Regions from separate parts of the Arthrobacter sp. zg-Y1143 genome, predicted to be linked through region 2. Evidence: riboswitches for the same ligand, from Rfam matches in the RefSeq annotation. Region 2 holds a riboswitch; the other holds the start of a gene.
The links. Region 2 has a riboswitch for thiamine pyrophosphate ahead of thiM (hydroxyethylthiazole kinase). Riboswitches for the same ligand answer to the same signal wherever they lie in the genome.
Positions count from the first base shown of each region.

Region 1 (11,203 bases), on a different contig from region 2:
CTGATGCTGCACCTGATGCTGCTGGTGGCGTTCGGCATCAAGGCCGCCGTCTTCCCGCTGTCCTTCTGGCTGCCCGACTCCTATCCCACCGCCCCGGCACCGGTGACGGCCGTGTTCGCCGGCCTGTTGACGAAGGTGGGCGTCTACGCCATGGTGCGGACAGAGACCCTGCTGTTCCCGGGAGACCGGATAAATACGCTGCTGATGGTGGTGGCCGGGCTGACCATGCTCGTGGGTATCCTCGGTGCCCTGGCCCAGACGGACATCAAACGTATGCTCTCCTTCACCCTGGTCAGCCACATCGGCTACATGGTGTTCGGCCTGGCAGTCGCATCCGTGGTCGGCATCGGCTCCGCTGTGTTCTACGTGGTGCACCACATCACCGTGCAGACCTCGCTGTTCCTGGTCACGGGCCTGATTGAACGCCGGGGCGGGACGGCCAACATGGACCGCCTCGGCGGGCTGGCGAAGCTCTCCCCGCTGCTCGCCGTGCTGTATTTCATCCCGGCAATCAACCTGGCCGGCATTCCGCCGTTCTCGGGGTTCCTGGGGAAGCTGGGCCTGATGCAGGCCGGCGTCGAGCTGGGCACCCCGCTGGCCTACGTCCTGGTAGCCGCGAGCGCCGCCACCAGCCTGCTGACGCTGCTGGTGATGGCCCGGGTATGGAACCGCGCCTTCTGGCGGACCCCGGAAGACGCCGTCCATCCGGATCCGATCCTGCTGGCCGTCGGGCCGGACGGTGCCAGCCTGCGCAAGTCGCAGGACGTCAGCGAACACACCACGGGCCGGTTCGCCCACCGGGACTCGGTGGACCTGCTGCCGCGCACCATGGTCTATCCCACCGTGGGCCTGGTTGCCCTGGGCGTCAGCCTGACCGTGCTCGCCGGGCCGCTGTTCTCGCTCAGCGACGGTGCCGCCCGGGACCTGCTGGAACGTACTCCGTACATCGAAGCGGTACTCGGGGAAGGAGCGGCTGACCAATGACGAAGGAAGCGCGCATGCGCAACCGCGCCCGTATCCCGCTGCTGCAGGAACTGCCGCTGCTGATCTGGCTGGTGTTCCTGTGGGGTGCCCTCTGGCAGGATTTCAGTGCCGGCAACCTGCTCTTCGGCACGGTGATCGCGTTTATCGTGGCGAATATCTTTTACCTGCCGCCGGTGGAGCTCAGCGGCCGGTTCAACCTGTTCTACGGCCTCGTCTTTGCCGGCCGGTTCTTCTACAAACTGGTGCAGGCCAGTTTCCATGTGCTCTGGCTGGCGGTTGTCCGCGGCCCGCGGATCCGCAACGGCGTGATCGGGGTGAAGCTGCGCAGCCGCTCGGACCTGCTGGTCACGGCCACGGGCCACGCACTGTCCCTGATTCCCGGCTCGCTGATTGTTGACGTCGACCGTTCCACCTCCACCCTGTACCTGCACGCGCTGGACGTGTCCACGGCTGAGCAGGCGGAGAAGGTGCGCGCCGACGTCCTGCAGGCCGAGGCGTGGCTGATCCGGACCATGGGCACCAAAGAGGAACTGGCTGCCCTGCGCGCCGAGAGTGATGAAACCCGTCAGCGGAAGATTGGAGGCAAGGCATGATGAACGTTGCCGTGGTGGTGGTGAGCCTCATGCTGGCCGTGGCCGGCGCGGGGGCGATTTACCGGATTGCCCGCGGGCCGTCGATTCTGGACCGGGTGCTTGCCTCGGACGTGCTGCTGGCCATTGTGGGCGGCGCCCTGGCCGTGGACATGATCGTCTACCGCAACTTGGACTACCTGGCCTTGCTGGTCGCCATTTCCCTGGTCGGTTTCATCGGGTCGGTAACGGTTGCGCGCTTCGTGACGGACAGGCGGTAGGGCCATGGACGAAACCGTGTACGACGCGATTGTCGCTGTCCTGATGTTCGGCGGGGCACTGATGTCCCTGGCGGCGGCCATCGGCCTGATCCGCTTCCCCGACCTGCTCAGCCGCATGCACGCTGCGTCCAAGCCGCAGGTCCTCGGCCTGCTGCTTTTCCTGCTGGCCATGGCCGTGGAGTTCCGCAGCTGGAAACTGCTGCCGGTCCTGGCCGTCGCATGGATCTTTATGCTGCTGACGGCACCTGTTTCCGCGCACATGGTGGGCCGGGCCGGGTACCGCACCAAGCACCTGCGGCCGGAACTGCTCGTGATCGACGAACTGGACGACGTCGTCGAGCGCGCCCAGCGATTGCTCCAGGACGCTGAGGCGGAGGCGCTCGAGGACGAAAACGAGGACCCGCGCGTGGACGATGATCCCGGCGAGGAGGAACCGGCCTACACCGGGGAACTGGACGACGACGAACTGCTGGCCGGCCGCGAACGCGAGGCCGGGTTAAGCAGCGGCGCCCAGCACCCGGGAAAGAATCCCGAGGGCTGAGCGCCGCAGGCGGTGCTTGGGCCGGCAGGCCGGGTCAGACGACCTCAGGGGTCTTCTGGTAGCGCTGGATGGCCCGCTGCGTGCCGCGGTTGGTCAGGACCCGGATGACCGAGCTGACGGCGCCGGACACCACGGCGAAAGCCACGGCAGCGCGGAGGCTGTTTTCCAGGCTGCCCTCGGCGTCCTTGGGCGGCTCGTTGCCCGTGGCCTTGGTCCAGACGAAATCCAGTACCTTGGCGGCCACGATTCCGGACAGGATACTGGCTCCGGTTCCGAGCAGTTTGAGGATCAGGTTCATGGGTACTCCTAGCTTCGGGCGTTTTTCCTAACCCTACGGTATCCGTTCGGTACCCCTGCGGGGAGCGGGCACGCGTGTGTAGAGTGGTACCGCAAACACACGACAGGGGAGCGCCCCCTCCGCACGGCCTTCGGGCAGCGGAGACAAGGCGCTGAGAGTGCGGACATCCGCAGACCCTCGAACCTGATCCGGTTAGTACCGGCGAAGGGAGTCGAGAGCTCAGGGAATTCCCGCCACGTCCCGGCACCCGCCGGGGCACGGCAGGAACGGCACCGGCATTGCCGGCGCGCCACTACCCTCCCCTCCTGCTATCAGGAGGATATTCATGAACCGCTTTACTTCTGCTGCGGCACCGTCCGCAGCCAAGCCCGCAGCGCCGGCACGCACATGGCGCGTGGTGGACATTGTTGTTGCGTCCGTAGTGGCCGTGGCCGTGGGCGTCATTTTCTGGGCCTGGTCCCTCGGCTACGCCGGGATCAGTGCGCTGACCGCCGCGTTCCCGCCGCTGGCAGGCCTCTATACCGGCGGCTGGCTTATTGCCGGTGTGCTGGGCGGGCTAATCATCCGCAAGCCGGGGGCCGCGATCTACTGCGAAGTGCTGGCCTCGGCCGTGTCCGGTGTGCTGGGCACCCAGTTCGGCCTATCCGTGCTGCTCTCCGGCTTCCTGCAGGGCCTCGGTGCCGAACTGGTGTTCCTGCTGTTCCTCTACCGCCGCTTCTCCCTGCCCGTGGCATTGCTGGCCGGGCTGGGTTCGGGCCTGTTCCTGGGACTGAGTGAAAACGTTCTGTACAACGTGGAGTGGGCAGCTCAGTGGAAGCTGTTGTATGTCCTGCTCACTGCGTTCTCCGGTGCGGTCCTGGCCGGCGGACTGTCCTGGCTGGCGGTCCGGGCATTGGCACGGACCGGCGCTCTGGCACCCTTCGCGTCCGGACGGACAGGCAAGGCATAGCGGTGCGGTTTTTGAACGCCCGCCGCCGGGCTCCCGGCGCGGCCGCACCCCGGGTGCTGCCTTCCGCCGTCGCGCGGCGCAGCAGTCCCGCCGCCGTTACCGCCCAAGGCTGGGGCTGGCGGCACGGGGGCAGGGCCGGTGCGGCTGTGTCCGGACTGGACCTGTCGGTAGCACCGGGGGAGCGGGTGCTGCTGCTCGGGGCCTCCGGCGCCGGAAAATCCACACTCCTGCATTCCCTCGCGGGCGTGCTGGGACCGGATACCGGTGGGGAGGAACAGGGCAGGATCTCAGTGGACGGTGTCCATCCGGCGGATCCCGCAGCCCGCGGCCGGACCGGACTGGTGCTGCAGGATCCCGATGCGCAGACCGTGCTGTCCCGTGTGGGGGATGAAGTTGCCTTCGGCGCCGAGAACCTTGCGGTCCCGGCCGGGGAGATCTGGCCCCGGGTGCGGGCCGCACTGGCCGACGTCGGACTGGACGTGCCGCTGGAGAGTTCCACTTCCGCTCTCTCCGGCGGGCAGAAGCAGCGGCTGGCCCTGGCCTCCGTGATGGCGATGGAACCCGGACTGCTGCTGCTGGACGAGCCCACCGCCAACCTGGACCCGGCGGGCGTGGCGGAAATCCGCGACGCCGTGGTGCGGGTGCTGGACCGCACCGGCGCCACCGCCATTGTGGTGGAGCACCGCGTGGAGGTCTGGGCGGAGGTGGTGGACCGCGTGGTGGTACTGGCTGCCGGCGGCGGTGTCCTGGCCGACGGACCACCCGAGCAGGTGCTGGGGGATCCGGGGCACCGGAAAACCCTGGCCGCAGCCGGGGTTTGGCTTCCGGGCGCCCGGCCGGAGATTCCCGGCGGTGCGTGGGCCCCGGCTGCCGGCGGGAACCGGCTGCTGGCGGCCCGCGGGCTGGCTGCCGCCCGGACGGGCCGCGGACCTGCCGTGGTCACCGGGGCGGACCTGGCGCTGGACGCCGGAACCGCCGTCGGCATTACCGGACCCAACGGTGCCGGCAAATCCACCCTCGCCCTGACCATGGGCGGCTTGCTGCGGCCGCGGAGCGGAACGATCGCCGCCGAACCGTTGCTGGCCGGCACCGCTGCGCCCGAACCGCACCGGTGGACGTCGGCGCAGCTGGTGAGCAGGATCGGAACCGTGTTCCAGGAACCGGAGCACCAGTTCCTCACCAACACCGTGCTGGACGAACTGTCCTTCGGCCCGCGCCGGCTCGGGCTGGAAAAGGAGTCCGCGGCCCGGGTGCGGGAGCTTGCCGAACGGCTGCACCTCGACGCCCTGCTGGATGCCAACCCCTTCACGCTCTCCGGCGGGGAGAAGCGCCGGCTGTCCGTGGCAACCATGCTCGCCACGGCGCCGTCCATCCTGCTGCTCGATGAGCCGACGTTTGGCCAGGACGCCCGAACCTGGGCGGAACTGGTGGCCCTGCTGCGTGCCCAGCTGGACGATGGCCGGTGCGTGGTGTCGGTGACCCACGACGCCGGCTTCATCCAGGCGCTGGGCGCGCGGACCCTGCAGGTGGGCGGCGGAACGGTCCGGGACGCCGCCGCCGAGCCGGTGCCGGACCCGGCAGCAGGGCCGGCCGCGGATAATGCAACCGAGGTGCTCCGGTGAGCCGGGCGGAGATCTCGGCCGCGGAGTCCGGTGGAACGGCGCCTGGAGAAGACGCGGGCGCGCCCGTCCGCACCGCCGTTACTTTCCTGGCCCGCGCCAACCCGTTGTCCAAGCTCACGTCGGCGGCCCTGCTGACCCTGGCGGTGCTGGTCACCGTGGACTGGGTGAGCGCCGCCGTCGTCCTGGCCCTGGAACTTCTCCTGCTGCCGCTGCTGCACATCCGGGCGGGTACGCTCCTGCGGCGCATCTCGCCGCTGCTGGTGGCCGCGCTGATCGGTGCCTGGGGTACGGCGCTGCTGGCGGAGAAGACCGGGGCGGTGCTGTTCGCAGCGGGACCGCTGATCTTTACCTCCGGTTCCGTGGCCGCGGGTATTGCCATTGGACTGCGCGGGCTGGCCATAGCCCTGCCCGGGATCTATCTGCTGACCAGCACCGATCCCACCGACCTGGCCGACGCCCTGGCGCAGAAGCTGCGGCTGCCGCACCGGTTTGTGCTGGGCGCACTGGCGGCCATGCGCCTGGTGGGTTTGCTGGTCGAGGAATGGCGGACCATCGGGCTGGCCCGCCACGCGCGCGGCGCGGGGCCCGATGCCGGTGCGGCGGCCCGGCTGAAGGGTTTCGCCGGGCAGGCACTGGCCTTGCTGGTGCAGGCCATCCGCCGGGCCACGCGGCTGGCCGTGGCCATGGAGGCCCGCGGGTTTGGCGCGGGGGACCGGTCCTGGGCACGGACCTCAACGTTCAGCAGGATCGACGCCGCGGTGCTGGCCACGGGAGTGGTCGTGTCCGCCGCCGCGGTGGCAGCGGCGCTGGCGGCCGGCACGTTCAACTTCATCCTGACCTGAGCATCGGGGGCTGAGTGCTCAGAGTGCGGTGTCGGCCAGCTTCGCGAGTTCGCTGTTCAGGCTCTCGGAGAAAGGCAGCTCGCGGCCGTCGATGGAACGGACCGGAACCAGCAGCCGGATGCTGGAAGCCAGCCACACGCCGTCGGCTGCGAACAGGTCCTCCGGAACCATTGGGCCGTAGCCCAGTTCCCAGCCGGCAGCTTCGGCGGCCTTAAAGAGGGCGTCCTGCGTGGTTCCGGCCAGGATGCCGCTCTTCCGTTCGGGGGTCAGCAGGGTCCGCACGCCGTCCCGTTCGCGGGCCAGCACCACCGTGGAGGTGGGTCCCTCCAGGACCTTGCCGTCCGAGGAGGTAAAAATGGCGTCATCGGCCCCATGTTCCTTGGCGTAGCGCAGGGCGGCCATGTTCACGGCGTAGGAAAGCGTCTTGGCGCCCAGCAGCAGCCACGGTGCCCGGGACGCGGCCATGCTGTCATAGCCGCGGTCCAGCAGCAGCACCTTAATCCCGTCGGTCTGCTGCCGCGCCGCGTCGGGCGCGGCGGAAACCTGCACCCACGCCGTGGAGGTCCCGCTGCCTTCCACGCCCCGGGTGGCCACCAGCTTCACCGCGGCCCGGCCCTGCGGCCCGGCAGCGCCCTGCCCGAAGTGCAGCGCCAATGCCGTGGCGATGGCCCGCTCCCAGGCCTGGCGTACCGGGATCTGCAGGTCCAGCAGCTGTGCCGAGGACGCCAGCCGGTCCAGGTGCGCGTCCGGTTTCCGGGGCACACCGTCCACGGCCAGCAGCGACTCGAAAATCCCGTCACCGCGGGTGACCCCCAGGTCGCTCACGAGCAGATGCGGCACCGCAGGATCGGCAGGGCGGCCGTCGGGGTACGCGGAATCCAGGAAAACCAGAACAGTCATGGCACCAGCCTAGCGGCGCGGGACACGCCCGGGACCCCCGTACCGATAGGCTGAGGGCAGGGTGCTGCTGGGAGGAGCTTGAGCGTGTGGTGGTCTCTGACCGGTTTTGACCTGTCCGGATGGACGGCGACCGTGCTGGCCGTGGTGGATTACGGTATCCGGATTATTGCGTTGGGCGTTGTTCCCGGCAACCGGCGTCCCACGACGGCCATGGCGTGGCTGCTGTGCATCTTCTTCCTTCCCATCCCGGGCATCATCCTCTTCTCCCTCTTCGGGAACCACCGGCTGTCGGACCACCGGGTGCGGCGGCAGGCGGAGATCAACCGGGCGGTGCGCGAGAACACCAAGGAACTTGAGGCCGAGGGCAGTAATTACGGCGGGCCGGAGTGGGTGCTCAACGCCGCCGAGCTGAACCGCCGGCTGGGGTCCTTCCCTACACTGGACGGCAACAAGGTCGACCTGCAGCGCGACTACGCGGAGTCCATCGACATGATGACCCGTGCGGTGGAAAAAGCCGCTCGCTACGTGCATGTGGAGTTCTACATCATGGGCTACGACGCCCAGACCAGGCAGTTCTTCCAGGCACTCAAGTCAGCGGCTGCCCGCGGCGTCACCGTCCGGCTGCTCTTCGACCACATCGGCACCCTGCGGATCAAGGGCTACCGGAAGATGCTGCGCGAACTGCGCAACAGTGATGTCCAATGGCGGCGGATGCTGCCGGTGGAGCCCTTCCGGGGCCGCTGGCGCCGTCCGGACCTGCGCAACCACCGGAAACTGGTGGTGGTGGACGGAGCCGTTGCGTTCACCGGATCGCAGAACCTCATTGAGCCTGCCTACCACAAGGGCCGCAACCGCCGCTCCGGCCGCAAATGGGTGGAGCTGATGGCCCGGGTGGAAGGACCGGTGGTGGATGAGCTCAACGTCGTTTTCGCCACCGACTGGAACGCCGAAACCGATGAGAACCTAGAACGCGAACTCAGCCTGTACGAATGGACCTACGATCCGGGCAACGTGACCTGCCAGGTGGTCCCCAGCGGACCGGGCTTCAGCACCGAAAACAACCTGCGCCTGTTCGCGTCCCTGATCTATTCGGCCAGCGACCGGATTTCCATCACCAGCCCGTACTTCGTGCCCGATGACACCCTGCTTTACGCGGTGACGACGGCGGCCCAGCGCGGCGTGGAAGTGGAACTGTTCGTTTCCGAAAAGGGCGACCAGTTCCTGGTGGACCACGCCCAGCGCTCCTACTACGAGGCGCTGCTCCGGGCCGGGATCCGGATCTACCAGTACCCCAAGCCGCTGGTCCTGCACGCCAAGCACTTCACCATTGACAACGAGGTGGCCGTCTTGGGCTCCTCCAACATGGACATGCGTTCTTTCTCGCTGAACCTCGAAGTCTCCATGATGATGTTCGACGGCACCATCGTGGAACAGATGCGCCGGGTCGAGGACACCTACCGCGCCCTGTCCAAGGAACTGCTGCTGGAGGACTGGGTGGACCGCCCCCTCTGGCAGCGCTACATCGACAACGTGGCCCGGCTGACCGCCACCCTGCAGTAGGAGCCCGCGCGGCGGCCAGCGCCGGCAGTTCAGGCAGCGCGGTCCAGCACGCCGAGGACCGACGCCAGCGCCGCTGCTGCATTGGCGCCCGGACCCACCATCCGCACCGCCAGGTCAGCGGCGGCGGACGCGTCGTCGTCGGCCGACCAGCGCCGCTCCTGCGCGGCCCAGCGCTCCCAGTGCGGGGCGTAGGTGCTGCCGTCGCGCTCCAGGGCGTACCGGCGGCGGACGGATTCCTCGGCGGCCACCCACACGGCGGTGTCCAGCATGCTGCGGGCCTCGCGGTGCGCGGCGCCCACCCCTTCGAAGACGACGGCGTCGGCCGGTTCGGTGCTCCGCCAGGGTCCGCGGCGTCCGGCTTCCCAGTCCCAGGCCTGCCAGCGGGCCGTCTGCCCCCGGGCGAGCGGACGCAGGACCTGCTCCCGGTAGTAGGCCATTCCCGATTCCAGGCCGTCCCAGCCGGGGTAAATGTCCTCGAGGTGGAACAGGCGCACGCTTCCGCGGCGGCTCAAGGCTGCGGCCACTTCGGTGGCGAGCGTCGTTTTGCCGGCTCCGGAGAAACCGTCGACGGCGATGAGCAGGGGTTTGCGGGAGTCTCCGGTGGAAGCTGCGGGCTCAGCGGTCATGGCGGCTTTCGCGCCGGTTCGCCAGGAGCTGTTCCACATACTCCAGCACGCCCGGCACGGCGGCCGTGATGAGGGCGTAGGACTCCTCGAAGTCCTTTTGGTCCCCGTACCAGGGGTCCGCAATGCCCAGTTCCGCACAGGGGTGCGGCCGGCCGGCCGGTGTCTGCAGGGCCGGGTCGAAGGCCCGCAGCATCATCACCTTGGCCCGGTCCGCCTGCGTGGGGGCCTGCAGCGACAGTTCCATAAAATGGCCGTAGTCCATGGCCAGGATCAGGTCACGTTCGGCGAACCATTCCGGCTGGAACCCGCGGGCCCGGAAGGCAGCGATGCCAGTATCCGGATAGCCGTGGCGCCGCAGTTCGGCCGCGGCCCGCTTATCCATCGGCTTGCCCGCTTCCCAGCCGCTCAGTCCGGCGGAGTCCACCGCCACTGCCGCCGGCTCTTCCCCGGCAACCGGCCGTTCCGCGGCGGCGTCGCCGAAGGCGCGGGCCAGCGCAAACTGGGCCATGGGGGAGCGGCAAATGTTGCCCGTGCATACGGTCTGGATCCGGAACATGCCTTAAATCCTACGCAGAACGCCGGCCTGCTCAGGCCCGGGCGAGCAGCTCGCCGCAGGGCATCAGGAACCAGCCGTCCGGTGCTGCGGCCCATTCCTGCCAGCCGGCGGAGAGCCGTTCCAAACCCTCCCGGTCCGCCAGCCCGCGTTCGGAGGCCTGCTCGGCGAAGGCGGAACGCAGCACCCGCTCGGACCATGACGCGGCCAACCAGGCCCGCTGGTCTTCGGTCGCGTACAGCCAGTTGGAGGATGAGGGTGTCAGGTCCGTGAACCCTGCCTCCAGTGCCCAGGAGAGCAGGTGCCGCCCGGCGTCGGGTTCGGCCTGGTTGCCGCGGGCAATGTGCTGGTAGACCTGCATCCATTCGGCCAGCTCGGGAACCGCCGGGTACCAGCTCATGCCATGGAAATCGACGTCGCGCACTGCCACCAGCCCGCCGGGCTTGGTGACCCGGCGCATTTCGCGCAGGGCGGCCACCGGATCCGCCAGGTGCTGGAGCACCTGGTGGGCGTGGACCACGTCGAAGGTCTCGTCGGGGAAGTCCAGGTCATAAATGTTTCCCCCGGCGAAGGAGGCATTCGCCAGGCCGCGGGCGGCGGCCAGTTCGTGGGCCAGGACCAGGACGTCCTCAGAGGCGTCCAGGCCGATCACCGGCCCGGGGGCTGCCAATTCGGCAAGGTCCGCCGTAATGCTGCCCGGGCCGCAGCCGACGTCGAGCATGCTTATGCCCGGCTTCACTTCGGGCAGCAGATACGCGGCGCAGTCCTTCGCTGTGCGGACCGCGTGGGCGGACACCACGCTCTGGTGATGGCCGTGGGTGTACGTTTCGGGACGCATAGCAGGACCCTACCGCCCTCCGGCCGCCGCAGGGAGCCAAAGCGCGACCGCGTGTTCCGCAAGGGCTCCAACCAAACTTGAGCCGCATGCGCTCAAGTTTGTTGACAAAGAATCAGCTCTGAGTAAAGTTGAGTCCAGAACGCTCAATTGCTCTACGCGATGTCCAGCGGAGGAAAGCCATCCCGGTCCGGGAAGGGAACCGCCGCGGAGAAGTCACGAAGATGCGGGTTTTTCCAAGGAAAGAGGAAGCAAATATGTCACGTGCAGTAGGTATCGACCTCGGAACCACCAACTCGGTCGTCTCGGTCCTGGAAGGCGGCGAGCCCACGGTCATCGCCAACGCTGAAGGCGGCCGCACCACGCCGTCGGTCGTGGCCTTCGCCAAGTCCGGCGAGGTCCTGGTTGGCGAGATCGCCAAGCGCCAGGCCGTCAACAACATTGACCGCACCATCTCCTCCGTCAAGCGCCACATGGGCACCGACTGGAGCGTGGACGTAGACGGCAAGAAGTACACCGCGCAGGAAATCTCCGCCCGCATCCTGATGAAGCTGAAGAACGACGCCGAGGCCTACCTCGGTGAGAAGGTCACGGACGCCGTGGTCACCGTTCCGGCCTACTTCAACGACGCTGAGCGCCAGGC
Region 1 covers NZ_JASKLW010000002.1:59,627-70,829, forward strand. Annotated here, with positions in the region: gene QNN98_RS03425 (Na+/H+ antiporter subunit D) at 1-984, shown strand, start outside; gene QNN98_RS03430 (Na+/H+ antiporter subunit E) at 981-1,577, shown strand; gene QNN98_RS03435 (MrpF/PhaF family protein) at 1,574-1,834, shown strand; partial or broken gene mnhG (monovalent cation/H(+) antiporter subunit G) at 1,839-2,180, shown strand; gene QNN98_RS03445 (DUF4235 domain-containing protein) at 2,410-2,673, opposite strand; TPP riboswitch at 2,768-2,900, shown strand; gene QNN98_RS03450 (ECF transporter S component) at 2,999-3,622, shown strand; gene QNN98_RS03455 (ABC transporter ATP-binding protein) at 3,679-5,244, shown strand; gene QNN98_RS03460 (energy-coupling factor transporter transmembrane component T family protein) at 5,241-6,086, shown strand; gene QNN98_RS03465 (aminodeoxychorismate lyase) at 6,105-6,986, opposite strand; gene cls (cardiolipin synthase) at 7,071-8,546, shown strand; gene QNN98_RS03475 (uridine kinase family protein) at 8,576-9,172, opposite strand; gene QNN98_RS03480 (low molecular weight protein-tyrosine-phosphatase) at 9,162-9,728, opposite strand; gene QNN98_RS03485 (class I SAM-dependent methyltransferase) at 9,760-10,563, opposite strand; gene dnaK (molecular chaperone DnaK) at 10,818-11,203, shown strand, end outside.
Region 1: it holds a riboswitch for thiamine pyrophosphate, as region 2 does, so the genes downstream of both, QNN98_RS03450 (ECF transporter S component) here and thiM (hydroxyethylthiazole kinase) in region 2, are expected to answer to the same signal.

Region 2 (11,203 bases):
GTGGCGTCCGGCAATACCAAGATGGAGCGCCGGCCGGTGAACCTCGCGGAGGTGGTGCGGGCCGGCATTGTGTCGGTTGCGCCCAAAGCCCGGTCCAACCTGGTGGAGCTGCAGCCGGACCTGCCCGAGTCCCTCACTGCTGATGTGGACCCGCACCGGCTGGCCCAGGTGGTGGATAACCTGCTGTCGAATGCGGTGAAATATTCGCCGGGCGGCGGCATTGTCAGCGTGCGGCTGTGGCAGGACGCGGGGAATGTGCTGCTGGAAGTGGCAGACACCGGGATCGGCATGAGCCAGGCCGAGCAGGAACAGGTCTTCACGAAGTTCTTCCGCAGCCGCGGGGCCGTGGCATCGGCGGTTCCCGGCGTGGGGCTGGGCCTGGTGATCACCAAGAACATTGTGGAGGCGCACGGCGGTACCCTGACCTTCACCAGCGCGCCCGGACGGGGGACGACGTTTACGGTTTCCCTGCCCCAACCCTGAGTGGAAGCGGCGCCGGCTTCCGGGCAGACTGAAGGTACGCGAAAGTCCCACCTTTAGAGAGGCTCCGATGGCTCAGCCAGCCCACGGTTCCACCACCGCCGCACCCGGTCCGCGTGTTCCCGAGCCGCGGTTCCGGATCACCCGGGACGGACTGCGCGCGTCCATGTGGTTCTGGCCGAGCTGTGCTTCCCTGGCGGCGCTGCTGGTCACCCTGCTGCTGATGCCGGTCCGGCCGGGCGACGACGTGGCCTGGGCCCGCTGGATCTGGCCCACCGGCGTCGACGCCGCGTCCAGCCTGCTGCAGACCGTGGCCACCAGCGTGATGACCGCCGTGACCGTGACCTTTTCCCTGACCGTGGTGGCGCTGCAGCTGGCTTCGCAGCAGTTCTCGCCCCGGCTGCTGCGCGAATTTGCCCGCGACGTACGCACCCAGGCGGTCCTGGGCGTGCTGCTGGGAACGTTCCTGGTCAGCATCACCGGCTTGCACGGGATGGACGCGGACCGGCCGGTGCCCGTGCTGGTGGTGGGCCTGGTCTACGTGCTGGGCATCGCCTCCGGGATTGTGCTGCTGCTCTTTATCGGGCACATTGCCCGGTCCCTGCGGGTGGACACCATGATGCGCAGCGCGCACCAGAGCTGCCTGGCCGTGCTCCGCGACACGTATCCGCTCTCCGAAACGGGCGAGGTGCAGGAATTCCCGGTGCCCGACGGCGGCACCCTGGTTCCCGTGGGCCGCAGCGGGATTGTGCAGACGGTGGACTGGAAGCCGCTGATGGCCGCCCTGGAAAAGCACGGGCTGAAAATGCGGATTATGGTCCAGCCCGGCGACCACGTGACGCTCGGCTCCCCGGTGGCCCGGGTGTGGGCCGACGACGGCGGCACCGTGCCGCTTGCAGCGGTCCGGAACGCCTTGGCCGAGTCCCTGGAAATCGGGTACGAACGCACTCCCGAGCAGGATGCGGCGCTGGGGCTGAGGCAGCTGACCGACATTGCGGTGAAGGCCATCTCGCCGAGCATCAATGACCCCATCACTGCAGCCCATGCCACCGGGTACTGCGCGGACCTGCTGGTGGACCTGCAGCGCCGCCGGCTGGGACCCGAAGCGCACCAAGACGCCCACGGGGTGCAGCGCCTGGTCACCGACGGCCGGGACTACCGCTATTTCCTGGACCTGGTCTGCGGCCCGGTGCGCCGCTTCGCCCATTCCGAACCTATTGTGCTCACCGCCGTGCTGCGGCTGCTGCGCGACTGTGCGGCCACCGCCGTGAACGAATCGCAGCGGGCGGAGCTCCGCCGGCAGAACTCGCTGGTACTTGAGACCGCGCGCAACCAGATGGTGGCTGCCGACGACGAGGAGATCCGTGACATGGGCCGCCGGGTGGAGGAGGCGCTCGCGGGGAACCTGACGGCCGCTTTCACCGACCGGGCCGGCGAGACCCGGTCGGTCTAAAAGGGCTCGCCGAGGTTCCCACGGAGTGTGGCTGCAAGGCGGTCAGCACGGCGAAAAGGCAAAACTTACCGATATTCGGCTTCAAAACGGTAAATTTTGCCTTTTCGATTCCCGGGACGCCCCCGTGCCGTCGTGGGACGCGCCTAGCGCAGGCCCAGCAGCTCCTGGGCCAGGACGAACATCCCCATGACCAGCACAAAGAGCCCGAAGCCGCGCCGAAGTGCGGCTTCCGGAATCTTTCCGGCCAGCCGGGCGCCGATGAGGGAGCCGAGGACGGCCAATACGGTAACTGCGCCTACCAGCGGCCAGTTAAGGTTCACGGTGGTGAGGTAGCCGCCCAGTCCGGCCAGCGACTGCAAGGAAATCACCACCAGCGACGTTGCGACGGCGGCTGGCATGGTCAGCCCGCCCAGCAGCGCCAGCGCGGGCACAATCAGGAAACCGCCGCCTGCACCCACTAGTCCTGCCACCAATCCGATGACCAGCCCCATCAGCAGTACCTTCGGCGCCGGTTGCTCGCCCGTCCGACTGTCGGCCGGGGCACCCCTGCGGCCGCGGATCATGGCCACGGAGGCAGCCAGCATCATGGCGGCGAACGCCACCATCAGGACGGTCTCCGGCAGGCGGCCTCCCACCTGGCCGCCGCCGAAGGCGCCGACCATGCCGGCCGCGCCGAACAGCAGCCCGGTGCGCCACATCACCCTGCCCTTGCGGGCATGCCCGAGGACACTCACCGCGGAAGTCGCGCCGACAACGAACAGCGAGGAGGCAATTGCCTCGCGGGGGTTCAGCCCGGCGACGTAGGTGAGTATCGGCACGGTGAGGATGGACCCGCCACCGCCGAGCAGGCCGAGCGAAAGCCCGATCAGCACGGAGAGCAGCAGGGTTGCCGCGAAGGCGACTGTCATGGAACGGTCCTTAAAGAGGGAGGAACAAGAGCGGAAACGCCGCTTAGCGGACGGCGGGCAGCTGGGCGATGGCCGAGGAAGCCGTGGGATCGGCGGCGCTCTTGTTCCAGGGCATCTTGGACAGGGCCTGGCCCATGGCGCAGGTGTTGGTTGCAGCCGAGAAGGCCAGCCCGGCTCCGATGCCGCCGGCAAGGAACCCTGGATGATGGAACAAGTGCTTTAGCAAGTCGAAGAAGGAGTTCAAAATGTGCCGAGCAGTCAGCTGCCGCAAGTGCGGCAAGACCACCTGGGCCGGATGCGGCAACCACGTGGACCAGGTCATGAACAATGTCCCCAAGGCGGACCGCTGCACGTGCAGCACCAATGCCGCGACGTCCGTGGGCGCCCAGGCGGGCGGATCGAGCTGGCTCGGAAAGCTGTTCGGCCGCAAGTAAACGCACCAATACCGGGAATGCCGGCGCCGGGCGTGGCAAGCTATGCCCATGGAATCCAGCACCGGCATCCCGCCCTGGCCCTCGACCGACCCGCAGTACGGCAATGTGCGCCTGCGGGCTTTCCGCGATGAGGACGCCCCAATGGTGATGGAGATGGCCCGGGACGAGTACTTTCCCACCGTCGGCAGCCTGCCCGCCAACGCGGACCACGAGCAGGCGCTGGAGTGGCTGGAGCGGCAGCTCCACGACAAAGGATCGGGTTTCTCCTTCGCCATCACCGACGCGGAGACGGACACGGTAGTGGGACAGGTCGGCCTGTGGGGCTGGGAACTGCCGCACGGCCGCACGCAGGCGGGCTACGGAATCATCCCCGCTGCCCGCCGCCGCGGCTACGCCGGAAACGCCCTGCGCGCGGTGGCGGAGTTCGCCTGGTCCATTCCCGAAGTGCAGCGCATGGAGCTGTACATCGAGCCGTGGAACGCCGCTTCCATCCGCACCGCCGAATCCGCCGGTTTTGAGCGTGAAGGCCTGCTGCGCAGCTACATGGTGATCGCCGGGCAGCGCCGGGACCTGCTGGTTTTCTCGTCGCTCAGACAGCCTTAGGGTACGGAGTGGCTGCCGTCGCCCGGCATGTCCGCCAGGCCGCGGGCCCACACCCCGTGGAAGTGATTGACGGGTCCATGGCCGGTCCCGACGTCCAGCTCATCAGCGGTTTCCAAGGCCTCCTGCAGCCAGGTCTTGGCCGCCTGCAGCGCCACTTCCCAATTCCCGGACCGCGCATACAGCGTGGCGAGTGCGGAGGACAGCGAGCAGCCGGTGCCGTGCGTGTTCACGGTGTCCACCCGGGCCGAGCTCACCTCGGCGGTGCGTACCGCGCCGTCGCCGCCGATGCTGACCAGCGCATCCGGGGCCGCCGGGCCGGCAAGGTGACCGCCCTTCACCAGCACCGCCACCCCGTGGGCCCGCGCCAGGCGGACGCCCTGGTCCAGCGCCTCGTCCCAGCTGCCGGCGCAGGCGTCCCCCACCAGTACCGCGAGTTCGGGAAGGTTGGGGGTCACCAGATGCACCCCGCCCAGCAGCCGCCGCATGGCATCCTCGGCATCGGCGTTCAGCAGCCGGTCACCGCTTGTGGCAATCATGACCGGATCCAGCACCACGGCGGGCGGACGGACGGCAGTCAACCATTCAGAGACGGCCTCAATAGTTTCCACATTGCCCAGCATGCCGATCTTCACGGCGTCTATAACGACGTCGTCGCTGACGGCGGTGAGCTGCTCGCGGAGGAACGCCACCGGAGGCGTGTGCACCGAGCGCACGCCAACGGTGTTCTGCGCCACGAGGGCGGTGATTACGGCCATACCGTAGCCACCGGTGGCCGCAATGGATTTCAGGTCGGCCTGAGTGCCGGCTCCGCCCGTGGGATCGGTGCCGGCAATGCTCAGCACCCGGGGGACTTTCACCGGTTCCATGCCGCCACCAGTTCCTCTGCCGCCCTGCGGGGATCAACAGCAGCGCAGACAGCTGAAACCACGGCAATTCCGGAAGCGCCGGCGGCGCGCAGCGCAACGACGTCGGCGGGCTGGATTCCGCCGATCGCAACGCACGGCAGCGGCGAGGAGGCAGCGAAGGATCGGAAACCGCTTATTCCCAACGGTTCGGGGTGGTCCGGTTTGGTGCTGGTGGGCCGGATGACGCCGGCACCCAGGTAGTCCACGGTCCCGGCGGGGAGCGCGCCAACGGCAGCCAGATGCCGCTCCGTGTTGGCGGTCAGCCCGACAACGGCGTCCGGTCCCACCAGCCGCCGCACCGCGCCGGCGGGCAGGTCGCTTTGGCCAACGTGCACCCCGTGCACTTCGGCGCCCGCGGTCCGGGCAGCCAGGTAAATGTCCACCCGGTCATCAACCAGTACCAGGGCGCGGTCCCCGACCGCTGAAGCCACGGCCAACACCAGTTGGTAAAAGTCGGCAGCGGAAGCCTGCTTTTCCCGGACCTGCACCGTTCGGATGCCGCCGGCCACGGCGGCCCGCACGGTTTCGGTCACGCCCCGGGCCCCGCACAGGAGGGTGTCGGTAACGAGGTAGATGCCGGTGTTCCGAGCGCGTTCGCGGAGGCGGCCGGAGTCCGGGAAAGATGCAGTGTTCACGCGGCGGCCAGCCGTTCGGCTACGAGCTCCGCATCCAGGTGCCAGAGTGTGTCGAGGAAGATCGGAGCGAAGCTGCCCGGGCCGGACGCGGAGACTGCAGCATGCTCGGCTGCCACGGTATAGGCCGCAGTGGCGGCGGCCGCCGCCACCAGCCCGCCGCCGTCGGGCCCGGCGTCGCCGGCAACTGCAAGGAACGCCGCGGTAACCGCGCCCAGCGCGCAGCCGCCGCCGGTGACCTTAGTGAGCAGGGAGGTCCCGTTGCTCAGCCGCAAGGTGTCCGTGCCGTCAGTGATGACATCGGTGGCGCCGGAGACGGCCACGATGCAGCCGTACTTGGCTGCAAGCAGGGACGCGGCAGGCAGGGCGTCCTCGGGGTTATCGGTGGCGTCAACACCGCGGCCGCCCGAGCCGAGCCCGGCGAGGGCCATTATCTCCGAGGCATTGGCGCGGACGGCGGTGGGGCGCAGGGCCAGCAGTTCCGCGGCCAGGGCGGTGCGGACCGGAAGGCTGCCCACGGCCACCGGGTCAAGCACCCAAGGCGTTCCGGCGGCATTGGCTGCTTCGGCGGCTTCGAGCATGGCTGTGCGCTGGTCGGCATGCGGAGTGCCAAGATTAATCAGCACGGCGGAAGCAACCCGGGCAAACGGGCCCGCCTCGCCGGGGATATCCGTCATGGCCGGTGCGGCGCCGAGTGCCAGCAGCACGTTGGCAGTGAAGTTGGTGACCACGGCGTTGGTCAGGCACTGCACGAGCGGCGGTTCGGCGCGCAGGCGCGACAGGTGGTCGGAAACGGTTAACGGTGTCAGGCGAATAGTCATCCGCGACATCCCTTCGCTAGTTCTAACTAGATCAGGTTCAACGGGTTTCATCTCAGCCTTACGGCACCCCGTGTCACTGGAACCGACTCTACGAGCACGGCTGGGGAAAGGCAAAGGGGCGGTGCCTATGCCCGGCGGCCCTCCACCGGCACCAGACCCAGGCCGGCGCAGCCGCTGGCCAGATCCTCGAGGCCGAAGGCGCTGAGGGGACTGGCCACACCCGGGTCCAGGTCCTGCCGGTCCCGCAGCTGCTCCGCTCCCCAAGCGATCAGCTCACCGGTCAACGTGTAGACATTGGGCCCGGTGAGCTGCACGGCCGAGAGCAGGCTTCCGTCCCTCCCGGTCACGGCGGCCACCACCTGTGTACGGGTTTTTGCGCGCCGGGCGCTGTCCGGTCCGCCGGGTTTCCCGATCAGGGGAGCGGACAGGTTCTCCAGCAGGCGGCGGCCCCGGGCCGACTTTCCGATCGCATGGCTGGCTGCGGATGCCAGGCTGATTGCCCGGCTGAGGGAAGGGAACCAGCCGTTGTACACCGACACGCTATCCAGCTGGGGGAAGGCATCGGGTAGGAACAGGACTTCCGTTCCGGGAACCAGGAAGCCCGCTTTGTGTCCCCGGCGGGAACCGCTCACCGGGAAAACATGGACATCTGCTGCCGCCCGTTCTTCCACCAGATGCCCGTCCCTCAACCGCACTGCGGGCAGGAACAAGCCGTCGCGCATGGTGGTCCGGGTACCCTGGCTGAGCCCTGGACTCAGCGCGCCCGCGGTGAAGTATCCGACGTCGAGCCTCCGTCCGGCTTCTCCGGCCTGCTGCGCCGCCAGGGCGCCGGCCAGGATGCCCGGTACGTAGTCATATCCGAACGCAGGCAACAGCACGGCGCCGGCTTCCTCTGCCTGCCGTCCGAACCGCTCCTGCAGGGTGCGGACAAACCCCACCTCGCCGGTGGTGTCGATGTAGCGCGCACCGGCCTGCACGGCAGCTTCCGCCACCCCCAGGCCGAACCGTTCAAAGGGCCCCACGGTGGTGATCAGCACGTCGCCGGGATTCAGCAGCCGCCGGATACTGCCGGTATCGCCGGCATCTGCGGCAGTGAACTCCAACCCGCCGTGGTCCCGCGCCAGGGAAGACAGTGCGGCGGTATTGCGTCCGGCGAGGACGGGACGCACGCCGCGCCGGATCAGCGCGTCCAACACCAGGGTGCCGGTATATCCGCTGGCACCGAGAAGGACGAGGCGGCCGCTCACTTCTGGTCCTGTGCCTTCGGTTCGTAGCCGATCAGCCAGTGCAGTCCGTATCGGTCAATGACCTGACCGTCCGAAGCGCCCCACGGCTTGGGGCCAAGCGGGTCCACGATCCGGCCGTCGGCCGCAAGCCGGCTAAACCAGCTATGCAGGAGTTCCGGTTCGCCGGTCCCGAGCAGGGAGAGCATGACCCCCTCCATCCGGACGTTCTGTTCCGGCCCGTCGGTATCTGCTCCGGCCAGGGCGACAGGGCCATCCAGGACTCCGTGCGCAACCGCGTCCGGCGCGCCGCCGCTGCCGAAGTCCCGGTTCGTATGCAGCGATAGCTCACCGCCGAACACTCCGGCATAAAAGGTGAGGGCTTTGCGCGCAGTGCCCGGAAACAGGACGTAAACCATGGGTGCCGTCATGCCGCACAGCATACGCTGCCGATACCGCTGCGGGGACCGTGGCCGTTGACTCCCCGGCATGGCCAGCGGACAGTGGACCCATGCCAGGCATCGGTGCACCGCTGTGGGACAAACTGTCCGAGACCGTTGAATCCGGCTGGTGCCCGGGGCTGGTGGCGGGTATCCGGCTTAACGGGCAGACAGAGATCTTCGCGACCGGTTCGCTGGGTGTTGGGCGGTCCGCGCCAATGGGCGAGGACACCCCGTTCCGCATTTCCTCATTGAGCAAGCTGCTGGGCGGCGCCCTGGCCCTGAGCCTGCTCGCGGACGGCACCCTGGAACTGGATGAGGACGTGTCCCGCATGTTCCCCGTGCTGGGGCACCTGCGCGTGCTCGCCACACCCGATGCGCCACTGTCCGTCTCGGTCCCCGCCCGCGGGCCGATCACCCTGCGTCACCTGCTGACCTTCACCGCAGGATTCGGCATCGACTTCGCGCCCACACCCTACGCCGCCGCCACCCGCGACCTGCTGTGGGGTCCGAACCCGCCGGACCTGACTCACGAGGAGTATCTGGCCCGCCTCGCTGCTCTGCCGCTGGCGCATCAGCCGGGGGATCTGTGGATGTATCACTCATGCGCGGACCTCCTCTCGGTGGTGATGGCCAAGGCCGCCGACAGCTCAGTTGGTCAGTTGCTGCAGGAGCGGGTCAATGGACCCTTCGGGCTCACCGGCACCGGGTTTCCTACCGGAAAGGACACGTTCCCTACCGTGTACGAGGCAGTGGACGGTCAATTGAAGGAAGCGGTCTCCTACCGGGACGCCATGGCAGCGCCCCCGATATTCGAATCATTGGCCGGTGGCCTGGTGTCCACCGTGCCCGACTATTTGCGGTTCCTGGCACAGTTGGCCGACGACGCCGTGCTGCCCGCGTCCCTGCGGCAGCAGATGACCGATGACCAGCTCACCTCCCCGCAGCGGACCGGCATGATCGAGATGTCCGGGCCGGATGAATCCTGGGGGTTTATGACCGCGGTGCAGACCGGGCGGGGCGCCCCGTGGTCCGAACCCGGGATGTGGGGTTGGGCCGGCGGTTCCGGCACCAGCGCCGCGGTGTATCCCAACGGCGACGCGGGTGTGGTTTTCACCCAGCGGTTTATGAGCGGACCGCAGGACAGCTTCGACTACTTCTGGGAACCGTTCGGTGCGCTGCGGGCGAGCGTCTGCCGGTAAGGACTATCACCAGGGCGCCGTCACCACGGATCGAGAGCCGGTGCGGCAGCCAAGGGCCCGCGGCCCGCAAGCCAGGCCATGAACATCCGCCGGTCCGACGCCGAGGCAAGCCGCTCCGGAACCGTGGCCAGCAGCACCGGCAGGTCCCATTCCACGTATTCTTCGGGCCAGTCAGCCGGTCCGTATCCCAGTCCGAGGTCGGCATGGTGCATCTCCACTTCGCGCGGCCGGTGCGCCGGACAGGCCGCCACCCCGTAGTGCTCGCCGCCCAGGAAGTGTCCGTTGGGGAAACCTGCCTCGGCATATCGGGCCAGGACGGTCTCGAGCATTGTTTGGCTGTTCGCGAGATCGCTGATGATTTCCTGTGCGGACCTGCCCGCCCCGGCCTCGATGTCACCTTCCCGCTGCGCTGTGCCGCCCGGGTACTTGGGGACATCCCGGCCGTCGAGGGCGCCGTCGATCCGCCGGCCAAGGCCGTCGGCGTTGCGTGCCAAATGGGTGAGGACGTGTCCAACGGTCCAATCCGGCAACAGGCTCGGTGCCCGGACGTCGTCGTCGGTCAGGCCCGCCACCGAAGCCATCAGGCGCTGCTGCGCCTCGATGCACAGTTGCGTTGCACGTTCCGGATTACCGTCAAGAGTCATCAAATCCACCGTCCTGTTGCCCGGCGAGGGCCGGTGCTCCGTGATGGCGGACAGCCTAGCGCAGCCCTAAGCCGACTGCAGGTAGGCGAGGACGGCCAGCACCCGCCGGTGGTCCGCCGGGCTCTGCTGCAGTCCCAGCTTGGCGAAGATGGACGTGATGTTCTTCTCCACCGCCCCCGCGGAGAGGAACAGCGTGCTGCCGACGGCGGTATTGGTGCGTCCCTGCGCCATCAGCTCCAGCACTTCCCGCTCCCGCGCGGTCAGCCGGTCCAGGTCCGACCGGTGCCGGGAGGCACCCACCAACTGCTGCACCACCTCGGGATCCAGCACGGTCTCGCCGCGCGCCAGCCGGGCCAGCGCGTCGAGGAAGTCCCGGACATCGGCCACCCGGTCCTTGAGCAGGTAGCCCACACCGGCTGGGCTGCCGGCCAGCAGTTCCGCGGCGTAGCGGGTCTCCACATACTGCGAGAGCACCAGCACGCCGATCCGCGGATGGCTACCGCGCAGCGACAAGGCCGCCCGGATCCCCTCGTTGGTGAACGTGGGCGGCATCCGGTTATCCAGCACGACGACGTCGGGCAGCGCGTCGTCGTCAACCCCGTCCAGGGCGGCGAGCAGGTCAGCGGCGTTGTCCACGGCAATGCCCACCTCGTGCCCGCGGCTGGTGAGCAGCTCGGTCAAACCCGCGCGCAGCAGGGCGGAGTCCTCGGCCAGGGCTATCCTCATGCGGCTACAGCAGCGGCGGGTGCAGGGAGGGGAAGTGCCGGAATCATGCCTTCGAGGATAGCGGAAGCTCCACGCTGATCCGGGTGGGTCCGCCGGCCGGGGAATCGATGTTCAGCCAGCCGTCCACGGACCCGGCCCGTTCCTGCAGCCCGGCCAGCCCGGTGCGGGTACCTCTGGCAGTGCGGCGGCCGACGGCGGCGCTTCCGGTTCCGTTGTCGGCGACGGTGAGGAGCAGGCCGTCGTCGTCGTGCCCCTCCACCGTTATCCCGACCTGGGTGGCACGGGAGTGCCGAACCGCATTGGTCAGCAGCTCAGCGGCGCAGTAGTAGGCGATGGCTTCGATGGCCGGATCCGGGCGCCGGGCCAGCCGGTAGTCCAAAGTGGTGGGCAGGGCGGCGCCGGCGGCGAGGGTTTCGAGAGCGGTGTCCAGCCCGTCTTCGAGGGCAGCAGGCCGGATGCCGCGGGCCAGTCCGCGCAGATCCGTCAGGGCTTCCTTTGCCGTTCCGTTCGCACTGTCCAGCAGGGCCAGGACCTCGGGGCTGGCATCTGTGGCGGCGAGGCGCTCGCGGACATCGCCCACCTTCATGGCGATGGCCACCAGCTGCGCCTGCGTGCCGTCATGCAGGTCGCGTTCAATGCGCCGCAGGCGGGCGTCGGCGTCCTCCACCGAGGCGCTGCGGGACTGTTCCAGTTTCCGCACGCGCAGGCTGGCCGCCGTTGGGGTGAGCAGCG
Region 2 covers NZ_JASKLW010000001.1:404,592-415,794, forward strand. Annotated here, with positions in the region: gene QNN98_RS02035 (ATP-binding protein) at 1-483, shown strand, start outside; gene QNN98_RS02040 (DUF2254 domain-containing protein) at 551-1,933, shown strand; gene QNN98_RS02045 (sulfite exporter TauE/SafE family protein) at 2,077-2,841, opposite strand; partial or broken gene QNN98_RS02050 (rhodanese-like domain-containing protein) at 2,885-3,034, opposite strand; gene QNN98_RS02055 (DUF8730 family Cys-rich protein) at 3,087-3,275, shown strand; gene QNN98_RS02060 (GNAT family N-acetyltransferase) at 3,324-3,878, shown strand; gene thiD (bifunctional hydroxymethylpyrimidine kinase/phosphomethylpyrimidine kinase) at 3,875-4,744, opposite strand; gene thiE (thiamine phosphate synthase) at 4,732-5,418, opposite strand; gene thiM (hydroxyethylthiazole kinase) at 5,415-6,236, opposite strand; TPP riboswitch at 6,228-6,317, opposite strand; gene QNN98_RS02075 (saccharopine dehydrogenase family protein) at 6,362-7,483, opposite strand; gene QNN98_RS02080 (VOC family protein) at 7,480-7,890, opposite strand; gene QNN98_RS02085 (serine hydrolase domain-containing protein) at 7,971-9,101, shown strand; gene QNN98_RS02090 (maleylpyruvate isomerase N-terminal domain-containing protein) at 9,122-9,745, opposite strand; gene QNN98_RS02095 (response regulator transcription factor) at 9,812-10,471, opposite strand; gene QNN98_RS02100 (sensor histidine kinase) at 10,515-11,203, opposite strand, start outside.